Regions from separate parts of the Serratia sp. HNCC26DJ206 genome, predicted to be linked through region 1. Evidence: predicted binding sites of a transcription regulator. Region 1 holds the regulator's gene; the other holds the start of a gene.
What was found. The regulator ArgR, encoded in region 1, controls arginine synthesis, uptake and breakdown. The targets are predictions, from matches to a motif close to ANTGAATAAAAATACANT.
Positions count from the first base shown of each region.

Region 1 (6,674 bases):
GCGGCGCTGGAAGGATTAGCACATCTGGCCGTTCAGCGCGATTTTTAAGAAACAACCCTTTCCTAATATTCAAATAGGTCTGGATTCCAGGCCTATTAATTCTCTTCATTAATGAGTTCCAATGGAACAAACGATTAATGCACACCCGTTAGTCATACCATTCACTATGTGGTTGCCGCGCAAGAAAATTATCCCGCGATAACTCAAGGCAGGCTTATTGACCAAAGAGAAGATAAAACGAAAGCCGCACTGAAAACACTTGGCCACAGGAATACGGTGTTTGTGAAACACTTTGCACAATGATTCGCGTTACTTGTTCTGCTCGGCAATCCACGCCAACAGGCTGCCGACACCTTCGCGCATCAGGAACGCCATCACCTGCGCCCGCTCACTGTCTGACAGGTGGTAGTAATATTCAATCCAGACCGCCAAAGGATCCTGCCGTTCCACCTCATAGGCCGCCGGTTCTTCCCGCAGTACCAACAATTTCCTCACGCCGCTAGGCAGGCTGTCGACATGATATTCCAACGCCTTCCCCTGCACGCCTTTACGACGGCGGCTGACCCAGCCTTCGCGCCGAGCCATCAGATTGATTCCCTGTGTAGAAGAAGGTAATCCTGCGATGCCTGTAAGCTCCTTGGCAGCAAACCACTCGTTTTTCATAGCCATTATCTCTGGACAATAGTGTGGCAAGACAAATTTTTCAGAAACCATAAGATGTTTTTTAGAAACTTAGTGGTATTCTTGTTTCTGAATAAGCGCTTCATGTTGTTCAAACGATTAATTCTGACCTGTTAGTTATACCACTAACAGAACTTTCTCTAATCAAAAAAGGAATGTAAACATGAATTCACGGAACCCAGACTGGCATCCAGCAGACGTAATAGCGGCATTAAAGAAGAGAGGGACAACATTGGCAGCGGTTTCACGCGAGGCAGGGCTAAGCTCATCCACCCTCGCCAATGCGCTATCACGCCCCTGGCCGAAAGGAGAATGGCTGATTGCCGACGCATTGAATGTTCATCCTGCGGAAATTTGGCCAAGCAGGTATTTTGATCCGCACACGCAGCGTCTGCTGGATCGAAAGAGTCGTATCAAATCATGAGACGAAAAAAAGCCGCCGGACTGTTGTTCCGGCGGCTTTTGTAGGCTTAACGCACTGGCGCTATCAGTTATTGATAAACTTTTCGCCCAGTTCGATATCTTTGTGCAGCACGTCCAGCATTTCGTTCAGCGCTTGCTGTTCGAACGCGCTCAAAGCACCGATGTCTTTACGTTCTTCAACACCGTTTTTGCCCAACAGCAGTGGCTGTGCGAAGAAGCGGGCATATTTGCCATCGCCTTCAACGTAGGCACATTCCACCACGCCTTTCTCGCCGCTCAGTGCGCGCACCAGAGACAAGCCGAAACGTGCCGCCGCCTGGCCCATAGACAGGGTCGCTGAACCGCCACCGGCTTTAGCTTCAACCACTTCGGTACCCGCATTCTGGATACGCTTGGTCAGATCAGCCACTTCCTGCGCGGTAAAGCTCACGCCAGGGATCTGCGACAGCAGTGGCAGAATGGTCACGCCAGAGTGACCACCGATAACCGGCACTTCCAGCTCTTCCGGCTTTTTACCTTTCAGCTCAGCCACGAAGGTGTTGGAACGGATAATATCCAGCGAAGTGACGCCAAACAGTTTGTTCTTGTCGTAAACACCGGCTTTCTTCAGCACTTCTGCGGCAATCGCTACCGTGGTATTCACCGGGTTGGTGATGATACCAATGCAGGCTTTCGGGCAGGTTTTAGCCACTTGCTCGATCAGGTTACGCACGATACCGGCGTTCACATTAAACAGATCTGAACGATCCATACCAGGCTTACGAGCAACACCGGCAGAAATCAGCACCACATCGGCACCGTGCAGCGCAGGAGTTGCATCTTCACCACTGAAGCCTTTAATTTTAACTGCGGTTGGGATGTGGCTTAAGTCAACGGCAACGCCTGGGGTAACAGGGGCAATGTCGTAGAGGGTGAGTTCAGAACCTGAAGGAAGCTGGGTTTTGAGTAGAAGGGCGAGGGCCTGGCCGATACCGCCAGCAGCACCGAGAACTGCAACTTTCATCCTATACTCCTTTATTATCTTAAATATAAAAGCGCCGTGAATTCTTTGGTCTCGGACCTTAATTTATTACACCTTTAAAAACAACCTATTAACAGTCGGTTTTAGAGCTGGCGCAATAAAATGGCCGATGTCGCGATCATTTTAGATTAAATAGCTTACGCATTAAGGGCATAGCGCACACTAATCGAAAATAGTGCGAGGTTCTTCACGGGCGAGTTAACCGGCGGTTACATTACACCCTTACATAACATCAGAACAACATCATTTTAATAACATTTTCTTTACCGGGGAGCTGACTCGTTTCCCACGCCCAACGGGCATATTCATGAGGCGCGGATTTTGTTAAAATCCCGGCCCTTCCTTATTTTCCGCGCATTACTCTTTTATCTCGACACGTCAATATTGCATAAAAATTCATTTATATGCATAATAATCACATCCATTGTCAACATTCCACGGTGCAGAATGCGTAATCCCGCAAAGCAGGAAGATCTGATCAAAGCGTTCAAAGCGTTATTGAAAGAAGAAAAATTCAGTTCTCAAGGCGAGATCGTTTTGGCGCTGCAAGAAGAAGGCTTCGAGAACATTAACCAATCCAAAGTGTCTCGCATGCTGACCAAGTTCGGCGCGGTGCGCACACGCAATGCCAAAATGGAGATGGTGTATTGCCTTCCGGCGGAACTCGGTGTGCCCACCACCACCAGCCCGCTGAAGAATCTGGTGCTGGATGTCGATCACAATGATGCCATCGTGGTGATCCATACCAGCCCAGGTGCCGCGCAGTTAATTGCGCGCTTGCTGGATTCCCTAGGCAAATCCGAAGGGATCCTCGGCACTATCGCCGGTGATGATACGATCTTCGTGACTCCAGCCAGCACATTTACCGCACGCCAACTGTTTGAAGCCATTCTTACGTTGTTCGAACAAGAACTGTGATGCTATTCCGTTAACAAAATAGGGCTGACGGCCGTATTTTGTTAACGTTCTCTCGCCATAACGCTCTCGCCCGACCTACCCTCCAACGTTTAAAACTGCTTATTTGCCGACTTGCAGCACATTTCAATGACATTCTCGCGTGAGCAATCAGTAGTATCTGTGATATTCCGCACTTTTAGTCAAAGGCACTTAGCCTGTTGAAATTACATAAATTTAACATCAACAGCTCATTTTATCATCGCTTTTTATTCCATTAGATTCTTAAAAATAGTGATGAACGAATAAAGTTTCACTAGAAATTGTTAGCGGGCTATTAATTTTTGTAGTTACTAGATGTATACTCATTTTCGTGACGTAAATCACAGTTCATTGGAACTGATAAAAGAATACAAAGAGGATTAATCATGAAAATTAAAACCACCGTTGCAGCAATCAGCCTTCTCTCTATGCTTTCTTTTGGCTCTTTTGCAGCACAATCCATTGATGCATCGCAGGCCGAAAAATTGCAATCCGTAGGTACCATCACCGTCAGCGGTGTCGGTGCAGCACCTTCTGATATCCGTCAGGCGCTGTCTGCCAAAGCTGATGCTAAAGGGGCAACCTCGTATCGTGTGATCGAAGCACGCAACGAAGGCAACTTCCACGCCACTGCTGAAATTTACAAGTAATCACTAAGAAAACGCATTTGCTGAACCCCCTCGTCACTGCCACTGCCGAGTTCTGAGATAAATGCCGGTTTCCTAGAAAACCTCGTCGTCCTATTCGACGAACCCTATTGCCCTCGCTCGCGAGGGCTTTTTTATCGGCGTAAAAAAGGCCGCTTTCGCGGCCCTCTCGTGATAAATGATGGGGAAAACGCGTCAGTAGGCTTCTTTCGGCTCGGCCTTTTTAGCCAACGCCGCCAGCAGTTTGTCATGAATACCGCCAAATCCGCCGTTGCTCATCACCAGAATATGGTCACCCGGCTGCGCCGTTTTGACGATCATCTCCACTAACGTCTCGAGATCGGCACTCCAGTGCGCCGTTTGCACACAGGCGTCAGCCACTTCGGCGACCTGCCAAGGAATGTGATGCGGCTGGAACAGGAACACTTCATCAGCACGCCCCAACGAAGGGGCCAGATCGTTTTTGCTGATCCCCATCTTCATGGTGTTGGAACGGGGCTCCAATACCGCCAGAATACGCGCGGTGCCCCCCACTTTGCCACGCAGCGCGGCCAGCGTGGCAAGAATAGCGGTAGGATGATGCGCAAAATCATCATAGACCGTCACGCCGTTGGCTTCGCCACGCAGTTCCAGGCGACGGCGAGCATTGATGAAATCACCCAACGCGCGGCAGGCATCGGCGGGTTGTACGCCGACGTGGCGGGTTGCCGCAATCGCCATCAGGCCATTATGCATATTGTGTTCACCCACCAGCGCCCAGTTAACCTCACCGACCTTATCGCCATTGAGGAAAACTTCGTAATGGCTGGCATCTGGGGTCAACTTGTGCGCGCGCCAGGCCCCTTCATCGCCGACCAACTCCTGTTCACTCCAGCATCCCATCGCCATCACCTGTTTCAGATGCGCGTCATTGTCCGGCAGAATGATTTTGCCTTTCCCCGGTACCAGACGCACCAGGTGGTGGAACTGCTTCTGGATCGCTTTCAGATCGTCAAAAATGTCTGCATGATCGAACTCCAGGTTGTTCATGATCAGCGTACGCGGGCTGTAATGCACAAATTTGGAGCGTTTGTCGAAGAAGGCACAATCGTATTCATCAGCTTCAATGACAAAGAACGGGCTACCGCCGAGACGGGCAGAAACATCGAAGTTACCCGGCACGCCGCCAATCACAAAACCTGGCTGATAGCCGCAAGCTTCCAGGATCCAGGTCGCCATCCCGGCGGTGGTGGTTTTACCGTGCGTACCGGCCACCGCCAGCACCCAGCGATCGCGTAGCACTTGGTCGTGCAACCACTGCGGGCCGGAAACGTATGGAATGCCACGTTCCAACACCGCTTCCACACAAGGATTTCCACGGGTCATCGCGTTGCCGATAATCACCAGATCCGGTACAGGATCCAACTGTGCCGGATCGTAACCCTGGATCAGATCGATCCCCTGATTTTCCAGCAGCGTGCTCATCGGAGGATAAACGTTGGCATCTGAGCCGGTAACCTCATGTCCAAGCGAACGCGCCAGCATTGCCAACCCACCCATAAAGGTGCCGCAGATCCCAAGAATATGTATGCGCATTAGGTTTCTCATTTGAGTGCATCGATTTAGTGCTTATTCTAACGCTCAGAATCGCCTAGAAGAAATGGATTTGCCTATGAATGGCGTAATGCTTTGGGCTACACTGGCTGACGATAAACGTTGGCGGTTTGTTAACAAACCGCTATCCATCCGTAGATTCAGGGATTGTGTCATGAAAACGTTAGGCGAATTTATCGTCGAGAAACAGCACGACTTCTCTCACGCCACCGGCGAGCTGACTGCACTACTTTCTGCAATTAAACTGGGCGCCAAAATCATCCACCGTGATATCAACAAGGCCGGTTTGGTTGATATTCTGGGGACCAGCGGCATTTCCAACGTCCAAGGCGAAGTTCAGATGAAACTGGACCTGTTCGCCAACGAAAAACTGAAAGCAGCACTGAAAGCACGCGGTGAAGTCGCGGGTATCGCTTCTGAAGAAGAAGACGAGATCGTCATATTCGACGGCGAGCGGGCTGAAAATGGCAAGTATGTGGTGCTGATGGATCCGTTGGACGGATCGTCCAACATTGATGTCAACGTCTCAGTCGGGACGATTTTCTCGATCTATCGCCGTATCACACCGATCGGTATTCCTGTTACCGAAGAAGATTTCCTGCAGCCTGGCAGCGCTCAGGTTGCTGCCGGTTACGTCGTGTACGGCTCATCCACCATGCTGGTGTACACCACCGGTTATGGCGTGCATGCCTTTACTTACGATCCGTCGCTGGGTGTGTTCTGCCTCTCTCACGAGAAAGTGCGCTACCCGGAAAAAGCCTGTATGTATTCCATCAACGAAGGTAACTACATCAAGTTCCCGCTCGGGGTGAAAAAATACATCAAATACTGCCAAGAGCAGGATGAAGCGACGCAGCGCCCTTACACCTCACGCTATATCGGTTCACTGGTTGCCGACTTCCACCGCAACCTGCTGAAAGGCGGTATCTACATTTATCCAAGCACCGCCAGCCACCCGCAAGGCAAGCTGCGCCTGCTGTATGAATGCAACCCGATGGCGCTCCTGGCTGAACAGGCCGGTGGCAAAGCCAGCGACGGCAAAAGACGCATTCTGGATATCGTGCCGGAAAAACTGCACCAGCGTGCCCCGTTCTTCGTGGGGACTAAATCGATGGTAGAACAAGCCGAGTGCTTTATCGCCGAGTTCCCAGACGAATAAGCCCTTTTCGGTTTTCCTGGCAGCGAGATCACTGCTGCCAGGATCCATTGCCTTGCCCACCAAAATCTCTGCCCCTATATCGCCAACTGCCCGCAGTCAGCTTGCCGGAGCGCTGAAAACACGCTGTTGTATCCGGTTAACATCAACATCGCTCAGGTAGCGCGCAATACCGCCATAATAGCTTTCGTGATAGCCGTATTCTGGTTTTCGCAAT
Region 1 covers NZ_JBXUGP010000021.1:4,096-10,769, forward strand. Annotated here, with positions in the region: gene ispB (octaprenyl diphosphate synthase) at 1-48, shown strand, start outside; gene AC2A1E_RS14965 (DNA-binding protein) at 310-663, opposite strand; gene AC2A1E_RS14970 (helix-turn-helix domain-containing protein) at 845-1,105, shown strand; gene mdh (malate dehydrogenase) at 1,169-2,107, opposite strand; gene argR (transcriptional regulator ArgR) at 2,573-3,043, shown strand; gene yhcN (peroxide/acid stress response protein YhcN) at 3,448-3,711, shown strand; gene mpl (UDP-N-acetylmuramate:L-alanyl-gamma-D-glutamyl-meso-diaminopimelate ligase) at 3,904-5,283, opposite strand; gene fbp (class 1 fructose-bisphosphatase) at 5,456-6,460, shown strand; gene AC2A1E_RS15000 (tyrosine-protein phosphatase) at 6,557-6,674, opposite strand, start outside.

Region 2 (6,674 bases), on a different contig from region 1:
CGCTGGCCAAGAGCTGAATCTGCCTTACCGCAACGATTTCAACGGCGAAAGCCAGCACGGCGTCGGTTTCTACCAGACCACCACCCACAAAGGCGAACGCGCCAGCACCGCACGCACCTACCTGAAATCGGTGCGTGATAACTCGCGGCTGGTAGTGAAGCTCAATGCCTTGGTGCACCGCGTCACTTTCGCAAACAACGTGGCAACCGGTGTGATTTACAGCCAGAACGGCGGCAGTGAAATCACCGCACAGGCAAATCAAGAAGTGATCCTCAGCGCTGGCGCAGTCGGTTCACCAAAAATTCTGCTGCTTTCCGGTATTGGTCCCCGTGAACATCTGGGATCCTTAGGCATTACGCCCTTGGCAGATCTACCGGTAGGCAAAAACTTCCACGATCATCTGCATATGTCGATCAACGTTAGCATGCGCGAGCCTGTCAGCCTGTTCGGTGCCGATCGCGGTTTGCAGGCGCTGCGCCACGGCGCCGAGTGGCTGGCTTTCCGCAGCGGCGTGCTGAGCTCCAACGTGCTCGAAGGTGCCGCCTTTACCGACAGCCTCGGCGATGGTCGGCCAGACGTGCAGATCCACTTTCTGCCGCTGCTGGACAGCTGGGACGACGTACCCGGTGAACCACTGCCAGCGATCCACGGCATGACGCTGAAAGTCGGCTATCTACAACCCAAAGCACGCGGCCAAGTGCAACTGCGCAGCCGCAACCCAAGCGACCCGGTCAAGCTACAGGCCAACTACCTTGGCCACCCGGACGATCTGGCCGGTAGCATTCGCGCCGTTAAATTTGGCCTGCGCTTTTTGCAAACCGCCGCCCTTAAACCGCTGATTAAAGATCTGCTAATGCCTCAGCCACAGTGGACCAACGACGAAGCACAGTTGGAGGAGTTTGTGCGTAACTTCTGTAAGACGGTCTATCACCCGGTAGGCAGTTGCCGCATGGGCCAGCACAGCTCAGACTCGGTGACCGATCTGCAACTACGGGTACACGGCTTTGAACGCCTGCGGGTGGTAGACTGCTCGGTTATGCCGCAGGTCACCAGCGGCAACACCAACGCTCCGACCATTATGCTGGCGGAAAAGGCAGTGGATTTGATTTTGGGCACCGCAGAGTAAAAACGTAGATCTGTAGTATGGACAGTCCCCTCTCCTTACCCACCGGAGAGGGTTAATTTGGAGAAAACATCACCCCGCCGGCACACCGCTATGAAAGCGGAATTCATTATCCGGCGACTGGATCAACTCGGCTTCAATGCGGCCAAAATGTGCCACACGCTCGCTGATATCACCTTCGGCAATCTGCTGCGCCAGCGTCAGGTAGTCCTGATAGTGGCGCGCTTCAGAGCGCAGTAAAGAAACGTAGAACCGGTTAAGTTCGTCGTCCAAAAACGGTGCCAGCTTAGCGAAGCGCTCGCAGGAGCGGGCCTCGATATAAGCACCGCAGATCAATTTGTCGATCAAGGTAGCCGGATCGTGAGTGCGCACTTCGCGGATCATGCCTTTGGCATAGCGGCTGGCGGTGATCTTTTTATAGCGGATCTGCCGTGCCTGCATGATCTCCAGCACCTGTGAGAAGTGATGCAGCTCTTCCTTAATCAGCAGCACCATTTTATCCACCAGATCCTGCCCGTAGGCCGAACCGTTCTTTGGCAGGATCTTCTTGGTGAACGCGCTCTGACGGAATAAAGCTTCCGGCACGCCCTCTTCCTCATGCACAAAGGCCTCATAAGGCCGCAGCAGTGCCAGCAGTGCATCGCCACTCTCTTTGTCCGCCACATAGCGGCGGATCAGCCACATACCGGTTTGTGCGGCTTTCAGTTCGCAAACCATATGGTCGGTCAGCAACAGCGGCAGGTTTTCCGGGCGGCGCGCAGCGTTAATCCAGCCATCGGGGGTTTCACAGTGCAGGAAGTTCAGAATTGGAGTTAATAGAGAATGGTATGTCATTTGAGCTTACACAGGAAAAGGGCCGGGAACCCGGCCCTTTAGATTAATTAATGGCGCTTACCGTCGTCGTCTTCATCGATAAATTCGCCGTCTTCGTCGTCATCCTCACCATCTTCACCGTTCGGATCTTCATAGTAGGTGCCCCAACCGTCGTAGTTAACGCCGCATTTCTCTGCCAGCGCCACCAGTTGCTCCACCTGGCTGTCGATCAGCTCGGCATTCAGCGCCACTTCGCTGATCACGTCACAGCACATCACCAGTGAGCCATCTTCCACTTCCAGCTCTTCGGCATCGGTCACTTCGTAGCCCAGCTTAAAGGCTTCAACCGCGGCCTTCTCCAGCACTTCAAACTTTTCGGCAGAGAAATGGTGCTCAATGGTGTAGAGCGCATCCGGATCGCTGCCGTCTTCCAGCAGTTCTTCGATGATCAGGCGGGTTTCTTCACGTTGTTCTTCCAGCAATTCGCGGTTTGCCATGCCTCTATCCTCAATAAAATGGTTTTCAATCAGACTGCTAACAAAAGCCCGTTATTCGGGAGAGCGTGCCGAAGGGGTCGTAGCGGCGTAAGCCGCCGGAGCGCCCCTCGGTGCGCTAGGCCCGGGTATCTCGGGTTCAAAAGCGACTTTGTTATCAATCTCTTTCAATACTTCTATTTTCACACACCAATGTCACAGCTGCCATGATAAACGTGAAAGATTTCTTTCCCGGGGTTGAAATTGAATATTCATACATATAAAGTGAATTTTAATTCAATTGAAACGTTAGGGATATACGAAGATGAACCAGATAAACCCCTTTTACAGTCGTCACTTTTTGAGGTTAATGGATTTTACTCCTGCCGAGATCCAGTCTCTGCTGCAACTGGCTGCTGATTTAAAACAGGCCAAAAAGCAAGGCCAGGAAACCCGCCACCTGCAAGGCAAAAACATCGCGCTCATCTTCGAAAAAGACTCAACCCGTACCCGATGCTCTTTCGAAGTTGCCGCATTCGATCAGGGAGCACAGGTCACCTATCTTGGCCCAAGCGGCAGCCAGATCGGCCATAAAGAATCAATGAAAGACACCGCTCGCGTGCTGGGCCGCATGTACGACGGTATTCAGTATCGCGGTTTTGGCCAGCACCTGGTGGAAACGCTGGCAAACCACGCCGGTGTACCGGTGTGGAACGGTTTGACCAACGAGTTCCACCCCACCCAACTGCTGGCAGATCTGCTCACCGTGCGTGAACACCTGCCGGGCAAACCGGTGAGCGAAGTGAAGTTCGCCTACATCGGCGACGCGCGTAACAATATGGGCAATACCCTGTTGGAAGCTGCCGCGCTGGTGGGGATGGATCTGCGCCTAGTGGCACCAAAAGCCTGCTGGCCGCAGGCGGAACTGGTAGCAGAGTGTCAGGCGCTGGCGCAGCAGACCGGCGGTAAAATCACGCTGACGGAAGACATCGCCGAAGGGGTGAAAGACGCTGACTTCTTGTATACCGACGTTTGGGTCTCAATGGGCGAGCCGAAAGAGGTGTGGCAGGAACGTATCGCCCTGTTGAAGCCTTACCAAGTGAATATGGCGATGGTCAAGCTGACCGGCAACCCGCAGGTGAAATTCCTGCACTGCCTGCCCGCGTTCCACGACGATCAAACCACTCTGGGCAAGCAGATGGCAGAGCAGTACGGCCTGCATGGCGGCATGGAAGTCACCAACGAGGTATTCGAATCCGCGCACAGCGTAGTGTTCGATCAGGCAGAAAACCGCCTGCACACCATTAAAGCGGTGATGGTGGCCACCCTGAGCAAGGTGCTGTGATGATATTACGCTGAATGGCCCATTGCCAGACTAAGAGCCCATCTCATTGGGCTATGTTATTTGCCATTTTGTCCCTGGGAAGTGCTCACAATCCTCACGTATTGCGTGTACGCCCCAGGGCAGGATCCCACTAGGCCTTTTTCATGCTCTCTATTCGTGAACAAACTCACGCATCCAGACCAGCAATCCGCACCAGATGAACGGTGAGCCACAGCAGTTCGTTCCCGCCGAGAGTAATATCGAGCTGGACCTTGACGTAATCGCGGATCAGTAGCGCGCAGCGGTAAGCATCCGGATACTCCTTAATCACCTGCACCAGCAGAAAACTGTCCCTCGCGCCGTCCAGTTCTCCCTCCTGTAAACGCTGGAAGAAGAACTGCATATGGACCAGAAAGCGCGAGTAGTTAATCGATTCGGTGTCGATTTGCTGCTTAAAGTGGTACTGAATGAGATTAAAAATATCCTTCAGCATTTTCACCGAATGCATGGTCTGCGCCACGTCGTCACCCTCGCTCTGGCCGTTAACCAGATGAAAAGCGATATTTCCGGCTTCCTCCTCCGGCAGTTCAATACCGTACTGCTGGAGAATAATCGTCACCGCCTCGCTGGCGACGCGGAACTGCTGCGGATAAAACCGCCTGACTTCCGGCAGCAGGCGGTTTTGAATGGCGATCCCTTTGCGGCTGCGTTCGATGGCGAAGGTGAGGTGGTCGGCGAGGGTAAAGAAAATCTGCTCGCGAACTTTATTGGCAAGCTGCTTATTGGCGCGGGAAATAATCATCGCGGCCATTTCGATGACCTCGTCCGGGATGGCGGAGAGCGCCTCAAGATAGCCGCTGCGCGTGCCGAGCACCTGGGTTACGAACAGCTTCTCTATCTTCTCCGGGGAAATCTCATCCCCGGGTCTGCTGTTGAAGCCAATACCTTTCCCCATGACGATAACCTCCCTGTTATCGTCATCCATAGAGAGCACCAGGCTATTATTAAGCACCTTCTGAACAATCATCTCTGAGACTCGTTGTAGTTGCCGTTTTGCGCGATGACCTCCTTATACCACCAGAAGCTGCGTTTACGGATCCTTTGCAAACTCTTCAGGTCATCTTCGCCGCGATCGACATAAATAAAACCGTAGCGCTTGGCGTATCCCTGATGAGTGCTGACCACGTCAATCGCCGCCCACGGGCAATAGCCCATCAGCTCGACGCCGTCGGCAATCGCCAGCCGCATTTGCTTAATATGTGCCTGTAAGAAGGCGATGCGGTAAGCATCATTCACCGTCCCGTCATGTTCCAGCTTGTCCGGCGCACCCATGCCGTTTTCACTAATCAGAATCGGCAGACCGTAGCGCTCGCACACTTTGCGCAGCGTTAGACGCAGCCCCACCGGGTCGACCACCCAGCCGTACGGCGTTTTGTCGACCCATGGGTTTTCCGCCGGACGATAAACCCCCTCTTCGCCCAGCATAATTTGCTGGTCGCCCGCACGGGGCGCAATATCCCCACCGTCGCCTCGGCTGGCAGCAATGGTGGCGGTCGAGTAGTAGTTAATGGCGATAAAGTCCGGTCGCCCCTGCTGTAAAATAAGTGCATCCTCTGGCTGCACCTCCGGCGCGAGGCCGCGGTCCTGCATATAGGCCCAGGCCAGGGCGTTGTAGCGGCCATGCACCGCAATATCCAAAAAGCTCCAGCAACGCAGCGTCTCCCAGTTATGCGCGGCGATAGCGTCCTCCGGTTTACAGCTTTCGGCATACATCGAAGTGGTATTTATCGCCGGGCCGATGCGCAGCCCGGGAAACTCGCGCTGGCACAGGGCGAAGATCTGCGCCTGGGCCAGCATCATATGGTGATTCTGCTGGTACAGCGCCTTCTTGTCCGGCAGTTCGCGATCGGCAGGAACGCCAATCGCCCCGGGATGGAGGATCATGGTGTTCTGTTCGTTAATCGTCAGCCATAGCGGGACTTTATCGGCAAACTCGCTGAACAGCAGCCGGGCATAGCGCACGAAGGCCTCTGCGGTTTTGCGGTTCAGCCAGCCGCCTTTTAGCTCCAGCGCCCACGGCAGGTCGAAGTGGTACAGCGTAACGATGGGCGTTATCCCGTAGCTCGTCAGGGCGTCGATCAGGCGGCGATAAAAGGCCAGCCCGCCCGGATTCACCGGGCCGTCGCCGTCCGGGATCACCCGCGACCAGGCTACCGAAAAGCGGTAGGCCTTCAGCCCCATCTGCGCCATCAGCGCGACGTCCTCCTCCACGCGATGATAGTGGTCGCTGGCGATGCGAAAGTCCGCCGTTCCCGGCGGATGGCTGAGCATATCGACCACCGACGGCCCCTTACCGTCTTCATCCCACGCCCCCTCAACCTGATAGGCTGAAGTGGACGCGCCCCACAAAAAACCGTCCGGGAATCGGGCCTGCTGTTGATAAATCATGCATGCGCCCCCTTAGCAGATTGCACCATCAGTCGCTCGCCGTAATCAACCTGCGCGGCGGCGGTCAGGCGCAGAGAATGCTGCTCGTCGCCATTGACCACAATCACCGGGGTAATCAGATCGTACCCGGCCTGCTCGATGGCGGGAATATCAAAGCGAATCAGCTCCTGTCCGGCCTCCACCCTATCGCCCACCTTCAGCGCTGAGCTAAAGTGCTGACCGTTAAGATTCACCGTATCAATACCGATATGGATCAGCAGCTCAAGATTGCTGTCGCTCTGCAGGCCAACGGCGTGGCAGGAGGGCAGAAGCATTACCACCGTGCCACTAAACGGCGCGCGCAGTACCCCTTCGTGCGGAAGAATCGCCACGCCCTCACCCAGCAGACCGCTGGAAAAAACGTCATCGTTCACTTCGCTGAGCGCCACCACCTGACCACGCAGCGGGCTTAACACTTCCATCTCATCCTCGCTTTTCGGGCTGACCGCAGGCT
Region 2 covers NZ_JBXUGP010000013.1:109,344-116,017, reverse strand. Annotated here, with positions in the region: gene AC2A1E_RS10820 (GMC family oxidoreductase) at 1-1,126, shown strand, start outside; gene miaE (tRNA isopentenyl-2-thiomethyl-A-37 hydroxylase MiaE) at 1,196-1,957, opposite strand; gene rraB (ribonuclease E inhibitor RraB) at 2,005-2,433, opposite strand; gene argF (ornithine carbamoyltransferase) at 2,735-3,754, shown strand; gene AC2A1E_RS10800 (PRD domain-containing protein) at 3,921-4,760, opposite strand; gene AC2A1E_RS10795 (glycoside hydrolase family 1 protein) at 4,757-6,181, opposite strand; gene AC2A1E_RS10790 (beta-glucoside-specific PTS transporter subunit IIABC) at 6,178-6,674, opposite strand, start outside.
Region 2: argF (ornithine carbamoyltransferase) is a predicted target of ArgR. The motif match lies at 2,694-2,711, and genes of this name have one in related genera.